3 regions of the Streptomyces vinaceus genome follow, and region 3 is predicted to be linked to each of the others. Evidence: riboswitches for the same ligand, from Rfam matches in the RefSeq annotation. Region 3 holds a riboswitch; each other region holds the start of a gene.
The links. A riboswitch is a leader RNA that binds a small molecule or an ion and turns the genes downstream of it on or off. The one in region 3 is predicted to bind cyclic di-AMP.

Region 1: it holds a riboswitch for cyclic di-AMP, as region 3 does, so the genes downstream of both, CP980_RS08360 (M23 family metallopeptidase) here and CP980_RS20200 (LysM peptidoglycan-binding domain-containing protein) in region 3, are expected to answer to the same signal.
Region 2: it holds a riboswitch for cyclic di-AMP, as region 3 does, so the genes downstream of both, CP980_RS05795 (M23 family metallopeptidase) here and CP980_RS20200 (LysM peptidoglycan-binding domain-containing protein) in region 3, are expected to answer to the same signal.

Annotation. Positions count from the first base shown of each region.
Region 1 covers NZ_CP023692.1:1,915,591-1,922,292, reverse strand. Annotated here, with positions in the region: gene CP980_RS08375 (DNA gyrase/topoisomerase IV subunit A) at 1-1,045, opposite strand, end outside; gene CP980_RS08370 (M16 family metallopeptidase) at 1,236-2,585, shown strand; gene CP980_RS08365 (M16 family metallopeptidase) at 2,606-3,973, shown strand; cyclic di-AMP (ydaO/yuaA leader) riboswitch at 4,158-4,316, shown strand; gene CP980_RS08360 (M23 family metallopeptidase) at 4,330-5,124, shown strand; gene CP980_RS08355 (GntR family transcriptional regulator) at 5,294-5,959, shown strand; gene CP980_RS08350 (HPr family phosphocarrier protein) at 6,195-6,476, opposite strand; gene CP980_RS08345 (bifunctional acetate--CoA ligase family protein/GNAT family N-acetyltransferase) at 6,662-6,702, shown strand, end outside.
Region 2 covers NZ_CP023692.1:1,297,840-1,304,541, reverse strand. Annotated here, with positions in the region: gene shc (squalene--hopene cyclase) at 1-77, shown strand, start outside; gene CP980_RS05815 (phosphorylase family protein) at 77-763, shown strand; gene hpnH (adenosyl-hopene transferase HpnH) at 769-1,797, shown strand; gene CP980_RS05805 (aspartate aminotransferase family protein) at 1,794-3,176, shown strand; gene CP980_RS05800 (tyrosine-protein phosphatase) at 3,369-4,163, opposite strand; cyclic di-AMP (ydaO/yuaA leader) riboswitch at 4,503-4,679, shown strand; gene CP980_RS05795 (M23 family metallopeptidase) at 4,682-5,650, shown strand; gene CP980_RS05790 (SGNH/GDSL hydrolase family protein) at 5,816-6,601, shown strand.
Region 3 covers NZ_CP023692.1:4,469,070-4,475,771, reverse strand. Annotated here, with positions in the region: gene CP980_RS20220 (Ppx/GppA phosphatase family protein) at 1-574, opposite strand, end outside; gene CP980_RS20215 (DUF501 domain-containing protein) at 571-1,119, opposite strand; gene CP980_RS20210 (FtsB family cell division protein) at 1,166-1,654, opposite strand; gene eno (phosphopyruvate hydratase) at 1,758-3,044, opposite strand; gene CP980_RS20200 (LysM peptidoglycan-binding domain-containing protein) at 3,310-4,005, opposite strand; cyclic di-AMP (ydaO/yuaA leader) riboswitch at 4,008-4,178, opposite strand; gene CP980_RS20195 (LysM peptidoglycan-binding domain-containing protein) at 4,461-5,504, opposite strand; gene CP980_RS20190 (cytochrome P450 family protein) at 5,607-6,702, opposite strand, start outside.

The DNA of each region.
Region 1 (6,702 bases), 2.6 Mb from region 3:
CCAGCGCGACGTTGTTGATGCCGAAGGACTCCTCCATCGGCGTCAGCTTGTACAGCTGCTCCAGGACGGCCTCCGGGTGGAAGCCGTTCTTGATCTCGATGACCAGGCGCAGACCGTGCGAGCGGTCGGTGAGGTCCTTCACGTCCGCGATGCCCTGGAGCTTCTTGGAGCCGACCAGGTCCTTGATCTTCGCGATGACCTTCTCGGGGCCGACCGTGAAGGGCAGTTCCGTGACGACCAGGCCCTTGCGGCGCGCCGTCACGTTCTCCACGGCCACCGTGGCGCGGATCTTGAACGTGCCGCGGCCGTTCTCGTAGGCGTCCTTGATCCCCGAGAGGCCCACGATCCGGCCGCCCGTGGGCAGGTCCGGACCCGGCACGAAGCGCATCAGCGCCTCCAGGTCGGCCTGCGGGTAGCGGATCAGGTGGCGGGCGGCCGCGATGACCTCGCCCAGGTTGTGCGGGGGCATGTTGGTGGCCATGCCGACCGCGATCCCGGACGCGCCGTTGACCAGCAGGTTGGGATAGGCCGCGGGCAGCGCGACCGGCTCCTGCTCCTGGCCGTCGTAGTTGGCGGTGAAGTCGACGGTGTCCTCGTCGATCGACTCCGTCATCAGTGACGTGGCGTCCGCCATCTTGCACTCGGTGTAACGCATGGCGGCCGGCGGGTCGTCGTTGCCGAGCGAACCGAAGTTGCCGTGGCCGTCCACCAGCGGCAGCCGCATGGAGAACGGCTGGGCCATGCGCACGAGGGCGTCGTAGATCGACGCGTCACCGTGCGGGTGGAGCTTGCCCATGACCTCGCCGACGACGCGGGCGCACTTCACATAGCCGCGGTCGGGGCGCAGGCCCATCTCGTTCATCTGGTAGACGATGCGCCGGTGCACCGGCTTCATGCCGTCCCGGGCGTCGGGCAGGGCACGGGAGTAGATCACCGAGTACGCGTACTCGAGGAAGGAGCCCTGCATTTCGTCGACGACGTCGATGTCGAGGATCTTCTCCTCGAAATCCTCCGGCGGCGGGGTCTTCGTGCTGCGGCGGGCCATCGCTGCGCGGCTCCTTAACCAAGATGGGTGTGCTGGGGGGTCTGACGCGGACCATTGTGGCCCTAGGCACCGACAACCCGGACTCCGACCCCAGGGGGGACCCGGGAACTTCTCCGGCGGCCGACGCGCTTGCATACAGTGGCAGGTCTGACGGAAAACTCTGCATCGCGATCGAAGGGACCACATGCCCATGGGTCACACGGCCACAGCCCAGGCCGGCTCCGGCGGCCTGACAGCGACCGAGCACCGGCTGGCCAACGGCCTGCGCGTGGTGCTCTCCGAGGACCACCTGACCCCGGTCGCCGCGGTCTGCCTCTGGTACGACGTCGGCTCGCGCCACGAAGTCAAGGGGCGGACCGGCCTGGCTCACCTCTTCGAGCACCTGATGTTCCAGGGCTCGGCGAGCGTACCCGGCAACGGGCACTTCGAGCTGGTCCAGGGGGCCGGCGGTTCGCTCAACGGCACGACCAGCTTCGAGCGCACCAACTACTTCGAGACCATGCCGGCCCACCAGCTGGAGCTCGCGCTCTGGCTGGAAGCCGACCGGATGGGCTCCCTGCTGACCGCCCTGGACGACGAGTCCATGGAGAACCAGCGCGACGTCGTCAAGAACGAGCGCCGCCAGCGCTACGACAACGTTCCGTACGGCACGGCCTTCGAGAAGCTGACCGCCCTCGCCTACCCCGAGGGCCACCCGTACCACCACACGCCGATCGGCTCCATGGCGGACCTGGACGCGGCCTCCCTGGAGGACGCCCGCGCCTTCTTCCGTACGTACTACGCGCCCAACAACGCGGTGCTGTCGGTCGTCGGGGACATCGACCCCGCGCAGACGCTCGCCTGGGTCGAGAAGTACTTCGGCACCATCCCCGGGCACGACGGCAAGCAGCCGCCGCGCGACGGCACGCTGCCCGAGATCATGGGCCGCCAGCTGCGCGAGGAGGTCGTCGAGGAGGTCCCGGCCCGCGCCCTGATGGCCGCCTACCGGCTCCCGCACGACGGCACCCGCGAGTGCGACGCCGCCGACGTGGCGCTGACCGTACTGGGCGGCGGCGAGTCCTCCCGGCTCCACAACCGCCTGGTACGCCGCGACCAGAGCGCGGTCGCGGCCGGCTTCGGCATGCTGCGGCTCGCCGGCGCGCCCTCGCTGGGCTGGCTGGACGTGAAGACCTCCAGCGGCGTCGAGGTGCCCGCCATCGAGGCGGCCGTCGACGAGGAGCTCGCGCGGTTCGCCGCCGAGGGCCCCACGGCCGAGGAGATGGAGCGCGCCCAGGCGCAGCTGGAGCGCGAGTGGCTGGACCGGCTGAGCACGGTGGCCGGGCGCGCCGACGAACTGTGCCGCTACGCGGTGCTGTTCGGCGACCCGCAGCTGGCGCTGACCGCCGTACAGCGCGTCCTCGACATCACCGCCGAGGAGGTGCAGGCCGTGGCCGCGGCCCGACTGCGCCCCGACAACCGCGCGGTGCTGGTGTACGAGCCGCTGCCGGCAGAAGCCGGCGAGAACGCTGAGAGCGACGAGAACGAAGGGGCGGAGCAGTGAGCGACACCGCAGCCGTCACGATGACCTTCCACCCGCAGCCCCAGGCCGGCCGGCCCCGGCCGTGGGCCTTCCCGGCCCCCGAGCGCGGCGCGCTGCCCAACGGCCTGACCGTGCTGCGCTGCCACCGGCCCGGCCAGCAGGTCGTCGCCGTCGAGGTCAACCTCGCCGCCCCGCTGGACGCCGAGCCCGAGGGCCTGGACGGCGTGGCGACCATCATGGCCCGCGCCCTGTCCGAGGGCACCGACAAGCACTCCGCCGAGGAGTTCGCGGCCGAGCTGGAGCGCTGCGGCGCCACGCTCGACGCGCACGCCGACCACCCGGGCCTGCGGGTCTCCCTGGAGGTCCCGGCCTCCCGCCTGCACAAGGCGCTGGGCCTGGTCGCCGAGGCGCTGCGCGCGCCGGCCTTCGCCGACAGCGAGGTCGACCGGCTGGTGCGCAACCGGCTCGACGAGATCCCGCACGAGCTGGCCAACCCGCAGCGCCGGGCCGCCAAGGAGCTCTCCCGGCAGCTCTTCCCGCCGGCCCTGCGGATGTCCCGGCCCCGCCAGGGCACCGAGGAGACGGTCGCCCGGATCGACTCCGCGGCCGTACGCGCCTTCTACGAGGCCCACGTACGCCCCGCCACCGCCACCGCGGTGGTCGTCGGCGACCTGACCGGCATCGACCTGGACGCCGTCCTGGGGGACACCCTGGGCGCCTGGACCGGCGATTCCGCCGAGCCGCTCCCGGTCCCGCCGGTCACCGCCGACGACACCGGGCGCGTGGTCATCGTGGACCGGCCCGGCGCGGTCCAGACGCAGCTGCTCATCGGCCGCATCGGTCCGGACCGGCACGACCGGGTCTGGGCGGCGCAGGTGCTCGGCACGTACTGCCTGGGCGGCACCCTCACCTCGCGCCTGGACAAGGTGCTGCGCGAGGAGAAGGGGTACACGTACGGCGTGCGCGCCTTCGGTCAGGTGCTGCGCTCCACGGCCGACGGCAAGGGCGCCTCGATGCTCGCCATCAGCGGCTCGGTGGACACCCCGAACACCGGCCCGGCGCTCGACGACCTCTGGAAGGTGCTGCGCACCCTCGCGGAGGGCGGCCTGACCGACGCCGAACGGGACGTGGCGGTGCAGAACTTGGTGGGCGTGGCCCCGCTGAAGTTCGAGACGGCCGCGGCCGTCGCGGGCACGCTCGCCGACCAGGTCGAGCAGGAGCTTCCGGACGACTACCAGGCCCGGTTGTACGCGCAGCTGGCCCAAACGGGCACGGTGGAGGCGACTTCGGCCGTCCTGGCCGCCTTCCCGCTGGACCGCCTGGTCACGGTCCTGGTGGGCGACGCCGCGCAGATCGAGGAGCCGGTGCGGGCGCTCGGCATCGGTGAGGTCACCGTCGTCACCAACTGACGCGCATCTCAAGGGGCTCCGGCGGCTTGTCCGTCGGGGCCCCTTTTGTCTGTTTCGTGGAGAGGTTGCTCGTATGGGGTGTGGCGTATGCAACAAAAACGCGTGTCTGTTTGGCGATTGACTGATGATCCGCCTAGCGTCGGCCGTGCTGTCCGTCAGTTGTACCCGCCGCATCCGCGGCACCGGGCAGCGATCGCCGAGTCCCCGTCAGGCGCGAGCCTGGGGAGCCGGGGACCCACATGCGTCCCTGGGGTGAATCGGACCGCCTCGCCAGAGGGGGTCCGTAGGAGACCTTCCTGCTCCGAACCCGTCAGCTAACCCGGTAGGCGAGAAGGAAGGAAAGGATCAGCCCCTTCATGGCGTTTGGCAGTCGTGCCGCCGGTAAGCACCGTGGTTCCAGTCGTCTGAGCCGCAAGACCGCCGGTTACGCCGGCATAGCCGCCCTCGCCACCACCGGTGTCGTCGGCTCCCTCGCAGGCCCGGCGTTCGCCGCGTCGGACCAGGCCCCCTCCATGGAGGACACCGGCCTGAACGCCGTCGTGACCGCCGAGGACCTCCAGGGCCAGATCGAGGCGCAGGCCGACGCCCAGGGGCACGCGGCCGAGGCCGCGGCGCTCAAGGCGAAGGCGGAGGCCGAGGCGAAGGCCCGCGCCGCCGAGGCGAAGCAGAAGGCCGAGGAGCGGGCGAAGGCGGAGCGCGAGGCCGCCGAGCGCGCCGCCCGCGAGGAGGAGCGCAAGCGCCTCAACACCTTCGTCGCCCCCGTCGAGGGGTCCTACGTCAGCACCCAGTGGCACGCGGGCGGCGGCATGTGGTCCTCCGGCAGCCACACCGGCATCGACTTCCACGCCGCCTCCGGCACCACGGTGCACGCGGTCGGCGTCGGCACCGTGGTCGAGGCGGGCTGGGGCGGCGCGTACGGCAACAACGTCGTCATCAAGCACGCGGACGGCACGTACACGCAGTACGGCCACATGTCCTCGCTGAGCGTCTCCGTCGGCGACCAGGTCACCGCCGGCCAGCAGATCGGCCTGTCGGGCTCCACCGGCAACTCCAGCGGCCCGCACCTGCACTTCGAGGCCCGTACCGGCGCCCAGTACGGCTCGGACATCGACCCGGTCGCGTACCTGCGCAGCCACGGCGTCGACGTCTGATCCGCGCCACCCGCACCCCGCTCTTCCCCGAAGGCCCCGGCTCCCCGAGCCGGGGCCTTCGTGCTGGCCGTAAACATCTCCTCTTTCCGTCCGCGCTCGGAATTTATCGCCCGGTGCAATAGAGTCCCCGTAAGGCGGTCGGCAGTCGGAAATAGGCGGAGGTCCGGACTTGCGTATTCCTGCGCACGCGGTATGCACGGCAATCCGCGAAGACATCGTCTCGGGGGTCTTCGAACCAGGCTCCCGGCTGACCGAGGAACTGCTGGCCCGCCGGTACGGGGTCTCCCGCGTCCCCGTCCGCGAGGCGCTGCGGACCCTGGAGTCCGAGGGCTTCGTCACCACCCGGCGGCACGCGGGCGCCTGCGTCGCCGAGCCCACCGAGCAGGAGGCTGCCGATCTCCTGGAGCTGCGGCTGCTGCTGGAGCCGCTGGCGGCCGCGCGCGCGGCCCGGCGGCGCACCGACGGTCACCTCAGGGTGCTGCGCGGGCTGGTCAGGCTGGGCCAGGAACGGGCCAGGCGGGGCCAGGGCGAGGACCTGCGGTCCCTGGGCGGCTGGTTCCACGAGACCCTCGCCCAGGCCTCCGGCAGCCCCGGGCTGATCGCGCTGCTCACGCAGATGCGGCACAAGGTCGCCTGGATGTACGCCGTGGAGGCCCCGGCCCGGCCCGTGGACTCCTGGGCGGAGCACGGGGCGATCGTGGACGCGGTCGCGCGCGGGGACGCCGAACGGGCCCGCGCGCTGACGGCGATGCACGCGGACCGCGCGGCCGGGGCGCACCGGCTGCGGGTGAGGATTTCGCAACATGCCGTAAACACGGCGAGCGGTCCGCATTAACAAAAGGCGGGTATCAAAGAGTCGGGTATCAGAAAGCGGGGCCCGCGACCGAAATGGCGCCGCATTTGTTTCTCGCCCTGAACTCTTGAGTTCTTGCGCTCCTGCGCTCCTGTGCTCCAGTGCCTCTGCGATGAATTCCGGAATGCGGCGGGGCGGGCGCGGAACGCAGAAGCCGCGGCCACCGAATATCGGCGGTGGCCGCGGCTTGTGCGTGTGCCGGGTTGAACCCGAAGGGTCAGACGGTCTCGGGGAGCTCGTCGAGGCCCTCGGCGACCAGCTTCGCGAGGCGGTCCAGCGCCGCCTCGGCGCCCTCGGCGTCGGACGCGAGGACGATCTCCTCGCCGCCCTGCGCGCCGAGGCCCAGCACCGCGAGCATGGACGCGGCGTTGACGGGGTTCCCGTCGGCCTTCGCGATGGTCACCGGGACGCCGGAAGCGGTCGTCGCGCGGACGAAGATCGAGGCGGGACGAGCGTGCAGGCCCTCGGCCCAGCCGACGTTGACGCGGCGCTCTGCCATGGTGATGCCCTTCAGGTTCTTACGGTTGTCTAGACCAGTCTCTCACGACGCCCCTCATGCTCCGACCGACCTTCGGCCCGGATTCCACCGCCGTTCGACCTACCCCAGCTTGCACTGGTTTGCCCCTGCTCGCCTCGTGCGCCGCGCAGGAGCTATCCGGCCAGTCCTGGCCTTAAGATCGCCGCATGACCACCGCGTCGGACCCCTCGTACCCGGCCCACTGGGA
Region 2 (6,702 bases), 3.2 Mb from region 3:
TGTACCGGCAGGTCTTCCCGCTCACCGCGCTCGGCCGCTATCTGTACGGGGACCCCTTCGCGCCCGGGGAGGCCTGATGGCCGCAGCCCGGGCCGAAGGCCCCCGACCGTCCGGGGCGCCCGCCCCGCTGCTGGTCGCCTGCGCGCTGCGCATCGAGCAGGCGGCCCTGCGCAGCGGCGGCGGCCGCGGCGCCGCCCGGCCCGAACCGGGCTACGCCGTGCTGCGCACGGGCATGGGCCCGCGCGCAGCCGAGCGGGCGGTCGGCCGGGCGCTCGCCCGGCCCGGGCTGGCCCGGGCCCCCGTCCTGGCCACAGGTTTCTGCGCCGGGCTGGTCCCCGGCATGAGCCCCGGCGACCTCGTCGTCGCCGAGGAGACCCGGGATCCGCGGGGCACCGTCGCCTGCGAGGGCACCGCCCTGCTCGCCGAGGCACTGGCCCGGGCCGCTCCCGGCCGGACCGTGCACACCGGCGCACTGACCGGATCCGACCACGTCGTCCGCGGCCAGGAGCGCGCCGAGCTGCGCGCCACCGGCGCCATCGCGGTCGACATGGAGTCCGCGGCCACCCTGTGGACCGCCGAGGAGGCCGCCGCCGATGGCTGGAACCGTCCGGTTGCGGCCGTCCGGGTGATCGTGGACGCTCCGGAGCATGAGCTCGTCCGCATCGGCACGCTCCGCGGTGGAATATCGGCCTTCCGCGTATTGCGTGCCGTACTGCCCGCGTTTTATGACTGGCACCGTTCTTTTCTGCTCCCCAGGAGGTGAGCCAGATGGCCATGCCGCTGCGACAGTCCATCAGGGTCGGGACGTATCTTCTCGAACAGAAGCTCCGCAAGCGTGAGAAGTTCCCGCTGATCGTCGAGCTGGAACCGCTCTACGCCTGCAATCTGGCCTGCGAGGGGTGCGGGAAGATCCAGCACCCGGCGGGCGTGCTCAAGCAGCGCATGCCGGTGGCCCAGGCGGTCGGCGCCGTCCTGGAGTCCGGCGCGCCGATGGTGTCCATCGCGGGCGGCGAGCCCCTGATGCACCCGCAGATCGACGAGATCGTCCGGCAGTTGGTGGCCAAGCGGAAGTACGTTTTCCTGTGCACCAACGCGATGCTGCTGCGCAAGAAGATCGAGAAGTTCACCCCGTCGCCGTACTTCGCGTTCGCGGTGCACATCGACGGACTGCGCGAACGCCACGACGAGTCGGTGGCCAAGGAAGGCGTCTTCGACGAGGCGGTCGCCGCCATCAAGGAGGCGAAGAGGCGCGGGTTCCGGGTCACCACCAACTCCACCTTCTTCAACACCGACACCCCGCAGACGATCATCGAGGTGCTCAACTACCTCAATGACGACCTCAAGGTCGACGAAATGATGATCTCGCCCGCTTACGCCTATGAAAAGGCCCCCGACCAGGAGCACTTCCTGGGCGTCGAACAGACCCGGGAACTCTTCAGGAAGGCCTTCGCGGGCGGCAACCGGCGGCGCTGGCGGCTCAACCACTCCCCGCTCTTCCTCGACTTCCTGGAAGGCAAGGTGGATTTCCCCTGCACCGCCTGGGCCATTCCCAATTACTCCCTCTTCGGCTGGCAGCGCCCCTGCTACCTGATGAGCGACGGCTACGTGCCGACGTACCGGGAGCTGATCGAGGAGACCGACTGGAGCAAGTACGGCCGTGGAAAGGACCCGCGCTGCGCGAATTGCATGGCGCACTGCGGGTACGAGCCCACCGCCGTCCTGGCCACCATGGGCTCTCTCAAGGAATCCCTGCGCGCCGCCCGCGAGACGGTCTCGGGGAACCGGGAGAAGCAGTGACCGGCTTCGACCTCCGCGCCCTGCTCGACGAGCGGGGCGGGGAACGGTACGAGCTGCACGCGCGCCACCTCAACCACCAGCTGCCGCGCATGCTGCACACGATCGGCTTCGACAAGGTCTACGTACGGGCCGAGGGCGCGCACTTCTGGGACGCCGAGGGCAACGACTACCTGGACATGCTCGCCGGGTTCGGGGTCATGGGCCTGGGCCGGCACCACCCGGTCGTCCGCAGGGCCCTGCACGACGTCCTGGACGCCCAGCTCGCCGACCTGACCCGGTTCGACTGCCAGCCGCTGCCCGGGCTGCTGGCGGAGAAGCTGCTCTCGTACAGTCCGCACCTGGACCGGGTCTTCTTCGGCAACAGCGGCACCGAGGCGGTGGAGACGGCCCTGAAGTTCGCCCGGTACGCCACGGGCCGGCCCAGGATCCTGTACTGCGACCACGCCTTCCACGGGCTGACCACGGGCTCGCTGTCGGTCAACGGCGAGGGCGGGTTCCGGGACGGGTTCGCGCCGCTGCTGCCCGATACGAAGATCGCCCTCGGGGACCTGGCCGCCCTGGAGCGGGAGCTGAAGCGGGGCGACGTCGCCGCCTTCGTCGTCGAGCCGATCCAGGGCAAGGGCGTGCTCGCGGCCCCGCCCGGCTTCCTGCGCGCCGCGCAGGAGCTGCTGCGCCGGCACAAGGCGCTGCTGATCGCGGACGAGGTGCAGACGGGGCTCGGCCGGACCGGCGACTTCTACGCGTACCAGCACGAGCCGGGCGTGGAGCCGGATCTGGTGTGCGTGGCCAAGGCCCTTTCCGGCGGCTACGTGCCGGTGGGCGCCACCCTGGGCAAGGACTGGATCTTCAAGAAGGTCTACTCGTCCATGGACCGGGTGCTCGTGCACTCCGCCAGCTTCGGCTCCAACGCGCAGGCGATGGCGGCCGGGCTGGCGGTGCTCTCCGTGATGGAGGAGGAGTCGGTGGTCGCGAACGCACGCGCCATGGGCGACCTGCTGCGCGGGCGGCTCGCGGCGCTCGTCGACGAGTACGAGCTGCTCCACGAGGTGCGCGGGCGCGGACTGATGATCGGCATCGAGTTCGGTCGGCCGTCCTCGCTCGGACTGCGCAGCCGGTGGACCATGCTCCAGGCGGCCCGCAAGGGGCTCTTCGCCCAGATGGTCGTGGTGCCGCTGCTGCAGAAGCACCGGATCCTGACGCAGGTGTCGGGTGACCACCTGGAGGTCATCAAGCTCATCCCGCCGCTGATCGTGGACGAGCGGGACGTCGACCGGTTCGTCGGTGCCTTCCGCGAGGTCATGGACGAGGCGCACGGCGGCGGCGCCCTCATGTGGGACTTCGGCAGGACGCTGGTGAAGCAGGCCGTCGGCGGCGGCTGACGGCCCGCTCCACGGGCTAGGGAGTGTCGTCGAAGTGGCGTCGGCCGCCCGTCAGGGCGGTGGTCGGCGGGGTCTGGTGCGTGCGATCGCAAGGCGGAGGAGGGAATCGACGCGGAGCGTCGGTGACCGACGACAACGCGGCGAGCGTGCGTGCCAGACCCCGCCGACCAGACGGGACTTTGACGACACGACCTAGCGGTCGAGCAGCCGGTCCCGCAGCCTGCCGAGGGTCTCGGAGGAGAGTCCGAGGCCCTCGGCGAGGTACCGGTCGACCCCGCCCCAGTACGTGTCGATCGCGTCGAACGCGGCGGTCAGGTACTCGGCGCGGGCGTCGAACAGCGGCGCGAGCAGCTCCATCACCTCGGGGGAGCGGGCCTCGGGCGCCTCGCTGCCGCGGCGCACGCGGTAGCGCCGGTGCGGGGCGTTGGACTCCAGGTAGTCCGCCACGATCGCCTCGCGCTCGACGCCCAGTGCGAGCAGGGTGACGGCGATCGACAGGCCGGCCCGGTCCTTGCCGGCCGCGCAGTGCATGAGCGCCGGGACGCTGTCCTCGGCGAGGGCGTGCACGACCCGGCTGTGCTCGGCGGTGCGGTTCTCGATCATCGCGCGGTAGGAGTCGGCCATCCGGTCGGCGGCCTTTCCGTCGCCGAGGAGCCCGCGGAGCTGTTCGACCCCTCCGTCGCGGACCATCTTCCAGAACTCCTTGCCGTCGGCCGGATCCGACAGCGGGATGTTGACGTTCCGTACGCCGGGGAGCTCCACGTCGAGCCCCTCCAGGGCGTGGTCGGCGTTGTTGCGGAAGTCGAAGATGGTGTGCAGGCCGAGCGATGCGAGGAATTCTGCATCGGTTTCGGTGGCATGTGCCAGATGTCCGCTACGGAACAGTTTTCCCGGCTTGACCCGGCGCCCGTCGGTGGTCGGCAACCCGCCCACGTCACGGAAGTTGCGCACTCCTTCGAGTTCGGGCTCGGGTACGGGCTCCGTCAGTGCGGGCCGGGGTATCTGCTGGGTCACGGGGCACTCCTCCGCATCGTGGCGGTCTGTCCGAATTACGCTACTTGGCACCAACTTGCCATTGCCGGAGGCGAGATCGGACCCGGCCCCGTGAGCCAGATCATACGGTGACCGTGAGTGCCTGATCACCGAAGTCGAATGGCCCGGCCGGAGCGGTTGTTGGCGCCGGGGAATGGACGGAGGGTGACCGGAATTCCGTCGGATTCCCCGTTCTGTGAATCCGTCAGGAAATTCGTGGCTTGTTCCGCGTGCCTCAACTCGATTACCTTCGCGATCGATCCGGATGGACCGCCGAATCCTGCCGCCGTCCGGAAACCGCACCCGACTATTCACGCGCGCGGCAGGAGCGGGGGAACCAGGTAGGCCGCTGTTCCGGATCTTTCGGTCCGAACAGCTCGGGGTGAAGCCGTTCATGTTCCGTTCATGCGCGGCCGGACATCTCCAGTCCGAACCCGACAGCTCACCTCGCAGGCGACGGAGAGGAATTCGCCATGCCTGCAAAGGGTAAGCACCGACGTCCCAAGTCCCGTTCCGTGGCGCGCGGCTTCGCCGTCGCGGGCACCGGCGGTGCGGCCCTCGCGCTGCCGCTGCTCGGTGCCGCCGGCGCCCAGGCGGCTCCGGCCTCCGCACCCGCCGCGGCTCCCGCGCAGGCCCCGCAGCTCCCGGCGGCCCCGGTGTCCGTGCCCACCGCCGTCCAGCAGGGTTCGCCGGCCACTTCGGCCGTCTACACGGTCGTGCCGGGGGACTACCTCTCCAAGATCGCCCAGGACCGGCACCTGGCGGGCGGCTGGCAGCAGCTGTACGCGGACAACCGCGAGGCCGTCGGCAGCGACCCCTCGCTGATCCACCCCGGGCTGAAGCTGACCCTCGCCGCGAAGGGCGTCGAGGCTCCGGCCGCCGAGCCGGCCCCGGCCCCGGCGAAGAAGTCCTCGCACGCGGCGGCGGACGAGAAGGCCTCCGCCCCCGAGGCGGCCCCCGCGGCCCCCGCTGCGCCCGCAGCGCCCGCCCAGAAGAGCGCCACCGCCCGGTCCGCCGCCGGTGCGGTCAGCGCCGCCGGCTTCGTCGCCCCCGTCGCCGGTGGCGGCATCTCCACCCAGTACAAGACCCCCGGCGCCATGTGGTCCAGCGGTTACCACACCGGTGTCGACTTCATCGCGAGCTCCGGCACCACCGTCCGCGCCGTCGGCGCGGGCACCGTGGTCTCCGCGGGCTGGGGCGGCGCGTACGGCAACGAGGTCGTCATCCGGCACGCGGACGGCAAGTACTCCCAGTACGGCCACCTGTCCCAGCTCTCCGTCTCGGTCGGCCAGAGCGTCGCCGGCGGCCAGACCATCGGCCTCTCCGGCTCCACGGGCAACTCCACCGGCCCGCACCTGCACTTCGAGATCCGTACCGGGCCGTCCTACGGCTCGGACATCGACCCGCTGGCCTACCTCCGCTCGAAGGGCGTGAGCATCTGACGGCTCCCGTCGTCAGCGGGCCGCAGGACACGTGAGGCCGGGACCCGAGGGGGGTCCCGGCCTCACGCGCTGTTATTCCGTACCGACCAGGTGGTATAGATCACGGCCCGTCAACCCCTGCCTACGGTGGCGTAGGTCACGTGTCGGGGTGAAGGATGTGTCCTCGTGGCAGCGACGAAGACGACACTCAAGACCATCGGCTCGTACGCGGCGATCGGGGACAGCTTCACCGAGGGTGTGGGGGACCCGGGGCCCGGGGGGACCTTTCTCGGCTGGGCGGACCGACTGGCCGTACTCCTGGCCGATCAGCGCGAGGAAAACGAGTTCCGGTACGCGAACCTGGCCGTGCGGGGGCGCCTCCTCGACCAGATCGTGGCCGAACAGGTCCCCCGGGCCAAGGAGCTCGCACCGGACCTGGTGAGCTTCTGCGCGGGCGGGAACGACATCATCCGGCCCGGCAGCGACCCGGACGACGCGGCGGAGCGGTTCGAGGCGGCGGTCGCCGACCTCACCGGGGCCGTCGGCCAGGTCATGATCACCACGGGCTTCGACACCCGGGGCGTTCCGGTCCTCAAGCACCTGCGGGGCAAGATCGCGACGTACAACGCGCACGTGCGCGCCATCGCCGACCGCTACGACTGCCCGGTGCTCGACCTCTGGTCGCTCAAGTCCGTACAGGACCGCCGGGCTTGGGACGACGACCGGCTGCACCTGTCGCCCGAGGGGCACACCCGGGTCGCGCTGCGCGCCGCCCAGGTGCTGGGGCTGGAGGTGCCGACCGACCCCGACCAGCCGTGGCCGCCGCAACAGCCGCGCGGCTCGGTGGACGTGACCCGGGACAACATCCAGTGGGCCCGGGAGTACCTGGTGCCGTGGATCGGGCGTCGGCTGCGCGGGGAGTCCTCCGGGGACCACGTGGAGGCGAAGCGCCCCGACCTGCTGCCCCTGTAGGGCGACGGCGGGGACGGAAGGGGCAGGGGGAGCGCCCGAGAACGGGGGCGCGCGGCGGAATCCTTCGGGGGCGGTACGCGTTGGCAAGGTGGTAGACCGGT
Region 3 (6,702 bases):
GCATGGCGGCGACCTGCTCCGCGGTCGGCGGGTCGGTGACCGCCCCGTCCACGACCAGGTGACGCTCGGTCATCCGGACGCAGCCCACGTCGACCGAGCGGGCCGCCCGCACGTGCTCCTCGCCGACGACGAACTCGGTGGAGCCGCCGCCGATGTCCACCACCAGGAAGGGCTTCTCCAGGTGGGTCGCGCCCGTCAACTCCTTGGTGGCGCCGGTGAAGGAGAACTCCGCCTCCTGGTCACCGGAGATCACCTCGGGCTCGACGCCCAGGATGGCGAGGACCCCCTGGACGAACTCCTCGCGGTTCTCGGCGTCGCGCGAGGCCGAGGTCGCCACGAAGCGCAGGCGCTCCGCGCCCAGCTCCTTGACGACCTCCGCGTACTCGCGGCAGGCCGCGAAGGTGCGCTCCAGCGCCTCCGGGGCCAGCCGGCCCGTCTTGTCCACGCCCTGGCCCAGGCGCACGATCGTCATCCGCCGGTCCAGCTCGACCAGCTCGCCGGTGAACGGGTCGCAGTCCGCGACGAGCAGGCGGATGGAGTTCGTACCGCAGTCGACGGCCGCGACGCGCGTCACGCGTCCGGCTCCTTCGCGTCGCCCTTGTCCGCGCACGGCGTCACGCAGGCGCCCTTGGCCCACCACTCCGGCAGCATCGCCAGCGCCTCGTCGCCGAACGGGTTCACCCCGGGGCCCGCGGCCAGGGAGTGGCCGACGAGCACGTGCAGGCACTTCACCCGGTCCGGCATCCCGCCGGCGCTCGGGAAGCCCTGGAGCACCTCGATGGCGTCGCGGCGCCGGATGTAGTCCTCGTGCGCGGCCCGGTAGGCGGCGGCGAGCTCGGGGTCCTCGGCGAGCCGGGCCTGCATCTCCTTCATCACGCCGTTGGCCTCCAGCGTGCCGATGGCGGAGGCCGCGCGCGGGCAGGTGAGGTAGTACAGCGTCGGGAAGGGCGTGCCGTCGGGGAGGCGCGGGGCGGTCTCCACCACGTCCGGCTGGCCGCAGGGGCAGCGGTGCGCGATGGCGCGCAGCCCGCGCGGCGGGCGGCCGAGCTGCTGCTGGAACGCGTCGATGTCCGCGTCGGTCGGCTCGGTCCGGTCGGTCTGGGGCGGGGGCGTCTGCATGCCTGGAGGAAGTCTCTTCGTTCTCGTGGGTGGGTGCGGGTGCTCGTCACTCGCCGGGGCGGTCGGCCTTGTCGACCCCGTCCCAGACGTTCGAGTACCAGGGCCGGTCGGAGCCGGCTGTTCCGGTGCGGTGCCGCTCGGCGGCGCCGGCCCCGGGGTCGGTCATGATGTAGCTGATCTCGCCCGGGCGGACGAAGTGCAGGTGCTTGCGCGCCTGCTGTTCCGCGTACGCGTTGTCCTGCCAGCGGGCCTTCTCGTCGCGGAGGCGTTCGAGGCGCCGGCTCGCGGCCTCGGCGGCCCGCCGCTGCTCCGCGATCTCCGAGCGCTGGGAGACGTACTGGCGCATCGGATACGCGAGGGCGACGACCAGCGTACAGAGGACGAGCACCAGGAGCGCGGCGCGTCCGGTGAGCCGGCTGCGGCGGACCTGGCGGCGCGTCTGCGAGCGGTAGACGTGGGCGGCGGTCCGCTCACCGAGCTGCTTGAGCCTGGTCGCGGTGGAGAAGGTGGAGAACCGATCCCGGTTCCCGGCCATTGATCCCGCCTCCCCTATGTACGCGCTACGCAATACGTCCCCGCACACGGTACGGGACCGAGTGCGGGGACGTACGGAGGCCAGCCCCGGAGGGCTGCCGTGATTAGCCCTTGAAGCGCGGGAAGGCGCTGCGGCCGGCGTACACGGCGGCGTCGTCGAGGATCTCCTCGATGCGCAGCAGCTGGTTGTACTTGGCGACGCGGTCCGAGCGGGCCGGGGCGCCGGTCTTGATCTGACCGCAGTTCACGGCGACGGCGAGGTCGGCGATGGTGACGTCCTCGGTCTCGCCGGAGCGGTGCGACATCATGCACTTGAAGCCGTTGCGCTGGGCCATCTCGACGGCGTCGAGGGTCTCGGTCAGCGAACCGATCTGGTTCACCTTCACGAGCAGGGCGTTCGCGGAGCCCTCCTCGATGCCGCGGGCCAGGCGCTCCGGGTTGGTGACGAAGAGGTCGTCGCCGACGATCTGGACCTTGGCGCCGAGGCGATCGGTGATGGTCTTCCAGCCGGCCCAGTCGTCCTCGTACAGCGGGTCCTCGATGGAGACGAGCGGGTACGCGGAGACGAGCTCCTCGTAGTACTCGGTCATCTCGGCGGCCGAGCGGGACTGGCCCTCGAACTCGTACTTGCCGTCCTTGTAGAACTCGGACGCGGCGACGTCGAGCGCGAGCGCGATGTCCTTGCCCGGGACGTAACCGGCCTGCTTGATGGCCTCGATGATGAGGTCGAGCGCGGCGCGGTTGGACTCCAGGTTCGGGGCGAAGCCGCCCTCGTCACCGAGACCGGTGGACAGACCCTTGGTGTGCAGGACCTTCTTGAGGGTGTGGTAGACCTCGGCACCCCAGCGCAGCGCCTCGGAGAAGGACTCCGCGCCGATCGGCGCGATCATGAACTCCTGGATGTCCACGTTGGAGTCGGCGTGCGACCCGCCGTTGAGGATGTTCATCATCGGAACGGGCAGCAGGTGCGCGTTCGGGCCGCCGAGGTAGCGGAAGAGCGGGAGGTCCGAGGCCTCGGACGCGGCGTGCGCGACGGCGAGGGAGACGCCGAGGATGGCGTTGGCGCCGAGCGAGCCCTTGTTGTCGGTGGCGTCCAGGTCGAACATGGCCTGGTCGATCAGGCGCTGCTCGGTGGCGTCGTAGCCGACGAGCTCCGGGCCGATCTGCTCGATGACCGCGAGGACGGCCTTCTCGACACCCTTGCCCATGTAACGGTTGGGGTCACCGTCACGGAGCTCAATGGCCTCGAAGGCACCGGTGGAGGCGCCGGACGGAACTGCAGCACGGCCGGTGCTGCCATCGTCGAGGCCCACCTCGACCTCGACCGTGGGGTTGCCTCGGGAGTCCAGGATTTCCCGGGCTACGACGACGTCGATGGACGGCACGAGCATCTCCTTCTGGGATGTGACGCTGGGTGTGCGGTGGCATGTCGGGCCGTGGGATGGCCCCGCCGACTAGAGCCTAACCGCCTCCGGGCGCTCGGCCGGCCGACCGCCCGCCCGCTGGGACGAAAAAGGGCCCGAATACCCGCCTTCCGGTACATAGGACCCTTGACCGCCGGCACACATGCCGCCGCCCGGCGCGTGGGGGGACGACGCGCCGGGCGGTCGGGCTGCCGCGGCGCCGCACGGGCGGCCGCGGGTGTCACTGCAGGATTCAGCTGAGCTTCAGCTTCTGGCCCGGGAAGATCAGGTCGGCGTCCGAGACGATGTCCTTGTTGAGCTCGAAGAGCTTCTCCCAGCCGCCCTTGACGCCGTTGGCCTCGGCGATGGTGCCCAGGGTGTCGCCCGCCTTGACCTCGTACGAGCCGTTGCCGGTCTTGACGGCCGGGGCCTCGGCGCGCTCGGAGCGGGTGACCGGCGCGGGGGTCTCGCGCTTGGTCTCCTTCTTCGGCGCCGTCTGCTTCGGCTGCGTCTTCTTGGTCTCGGTCTTCGTCTCCGTCTTCTTCGGGGTGTCGGTCGCGCCACCACCGGTGTAAGCGGAGTTCGAGAGGCCCTTGCCGCAGACCGGCCAGGCGCCCTTGCCCTGGCCCTTGAGGACCTTCTCGGCGATGGCTATCTGCTGCGACTTGGAGGCCTGGTTGGCCTGCGCGGCGTACGACTTGCCGCCGTACGCGGCCCACGTCGAGGACGAGAACTGCAGGCCGCCGTAGTACCCGTTGCCCGTGTTGATGGACCAGTTGCCGCCGGACTCGCACTGCGCCACGGCGTCCCACTGGGAGGCGGTGGCGGCGGAGGCCGAGCCGGCCGCCATCAGGGGGGCGGCGACGGCGACACCGGTGACACCGGCGAGCGTGACGATGCGGGCGGCCTTGGAGGCGCGGCGGTGCTTGCCCTTGCCGGAAATCAGCATGGAGTTCTCCTCACCGACGCCTGCGAGGTGAGCTGTCGGGTTCGGGCTGATGAGTGCCCGGCCGTGCGGTGTGGCGCACGACTTAACCCCTAGCCGTTCCCCTGCCGTCTCTCAACGGCCGGTCCCGGCGCCTACCTTGGTTCCCCCGCTCCTGCCTTCGGCGCTTGACGCGACGACTGTTCCCCCCGTCCGCCGGCAGGATTCGGCGATGCGGTCGAAGGAGCCCGCGGTGGCGGGCGACTCAGAAGGTAGACAGGTCCCTCCCCGATGTTCAACGAGGAACACCGGGGAGAAACGGGCCCTACTTGCGCCCCTCCCGATGGCATTTGCGCAGGTGAGGGCGGGGTTTGCGGAAGGTCACAGGCGGGACACGCCAGTTGACCGGAAGAGACACATGTCTCACTTGCAGATAACGGACATTCAGCCTTTTCTGGGTGTCCGAAGTGCCGCTATTTTCAACTTAGATCCAGATTCTGACCGGGCTTGATCAGATCTGCGTCATCGCCGATGACCTGCTCATTGGCCTGGTAGAGCGCGTTCCAGCCGCCCTTGACCCCCTTGGCAGACGCGATGGTCGCCAGACTGTCGCCCGCCTGGACCGTGTACGAGGGGTCTGACGCCGCGTCGGATGTGACGGGCACCTCAAGAGCGGGCGCACCACGGTGCTTGCCGACGCCGGAGGGGTCCGGGATGCCGGCCGGGTCGGTCGTGGCACCCGGGGTGCCCGGGGCCGACGGGGAAGCGGGGGCGCTCGGGTCGGCCGGGGTGACCGGAGCGGTCGGGTCCGGGCTGCCGGGCGTGGTCGGGGTCCCCGGGGCGGTCGGGTCGGAGGGCGCCGTCGGGGTGCCCGGGGCCGTCGGGTCGCCGGGGGCGCCCGGGAGCACCGGGGCGCCCGGCGAGGTGGAGGGGGCGTCCGGGTCGGGCATGACGGGCAGTCCGCTGTTGGGCGCGAGCGGCGCCGGCGGAAGCGTGAAGACCGGGGACGGGGTCGGGGTCGGGGCGCCGAAGTCCTGGGGCTTCGCGCCGGAGCCGCCCGCCGGGACGGAGTCGTCGGGGCGCGAGGGGCTCGCGCCGATCGGACCGAGGGTGCCGGGCAGGCCCGGGTCGACGGCCGCCGCGGGGCCCTGCTGGGTCAGTCCGGCCGACTCCGAGCAGTGGCCGAAGGCCGAGGGGCCCTGGGCGCCCAGCACGCGCTCGGCGACGGCGATCTGCTGCGAGCGGCTCGCGAGGTCGGGGCGCTCGGCGAACTCCAGGCCGCCCGAGGCGTTCCACTGCTCCTGCGTGAACGAAAGTCCGCCGTAGGCACCGCTGCCGGAGTTGGCGCTCCAGGAGCCGCCGCTCTCGCACTCGGCGACCGTGTCCCACGTGGAGGCCTCGGCCGCGCTCGCGCCGGTGGCGGCGAGCAGGGGCAGGGCCAACGCGGAACCGGTGACTCCGGCGGTGACGACTATCGCGGGTACCTGGCGGGGCCGTCTGTGGCGGCCGTTCCCGGAACGCATGAGCTGCACCTTTCGCATAACGGCTGGGTAACGGCAGAACCTAGCCGTCTTAGCACGCGAGTAACAACTCTCGACGGGGGCTGACTTACGGTCAAAGGGGGTTCAGGGGTTTCGGGCTGTGAACTTGACGGGAAGGGTGCGCAGGCCACGCATGATCAGACCCCCGCGCCAGCGAAGCTCGTTGGGCGGAACAGCGAGTTCCAGATCCGGCAGACGCGTCAGCAAAGTCGCAAGCGCCGTCTGTCCCTCAAGTCGTGCGAGCGGAGCACCCAGGCAGTAGTGGATTCCGTGCCCGTACCCGAGGTGCTGGTTGTCGGTACGGGAGAGGTCGAGCGTGTCCGGATCGGCGAACCGCTCGGGGTCGCGGTCGGCCGCGGCCAGGACGACGAGGACCGGGTCGCCCGCCGCCACCTGCTGCCCGCCGAGGGTCAGCGGCTCGGTGGCGAACCGCCAGGTGGCCAGCTCCACGGGGCCGTCGTAGCGCAGCAGTTCCTCGATGCCGGTCTCCAGCAGGGCGCTCTCGCCGGCGGCGAGGGAGTCCTGGAGGCGGGTGCGCTGATCGGGGTTCATGAAGAGGGAGTGGACGCCGTTGCCGATGAGGTTGACGGTGGTCTCGAATCCGGCGAACAGCAGGATGAAGGCCATGGCGGTGGCCTCGGCCTCCGTCAGGTGGTCGCCGTGGTCGCTCGCGCGGATCAGGTCCGAAATCAGGTCATTGCCCAGATCGTCCCGTTTGCGGTGGATGAGTTCGCCGAGATAGGTCCGCATCTGCTTCACGGAGCGGGCCACCCCGCCGCGCGGGCCGCCGCCGTGCCGGATCATCATCCCGGCCCAGTCGCGGAAGTCGTCCTGGTCCTCGCGCGGTACGCCGAGCATCTCGCAGATGGCGTAGATGGGGAGGGGGAAGGCGAACTCGTGGATGAGGTCCGCTTCCCCCCGGCTCGCGAACTGCTCGATGAGGTGGTCGGTCAGCTCCTGCACCCGCGGGGTGAACTCGGCCACCCTGCGCGGGGTGAACGCCTTCGACACCAGCCGCCGCAGCCGCGTGTGGTCGGGCGGGTCGATGTTGAGCAGATGCGTCATCAGCTCCGCCTTGCGCTCCCCCGGGATCCCGGTCTTGCCCTTGGCGTGCGCCGGCTCCGCGTGGTGCGCCGGGTTCTTGCTGAGCCGCTGGTCGGCGAGGGCCTGGCGGGCGTCG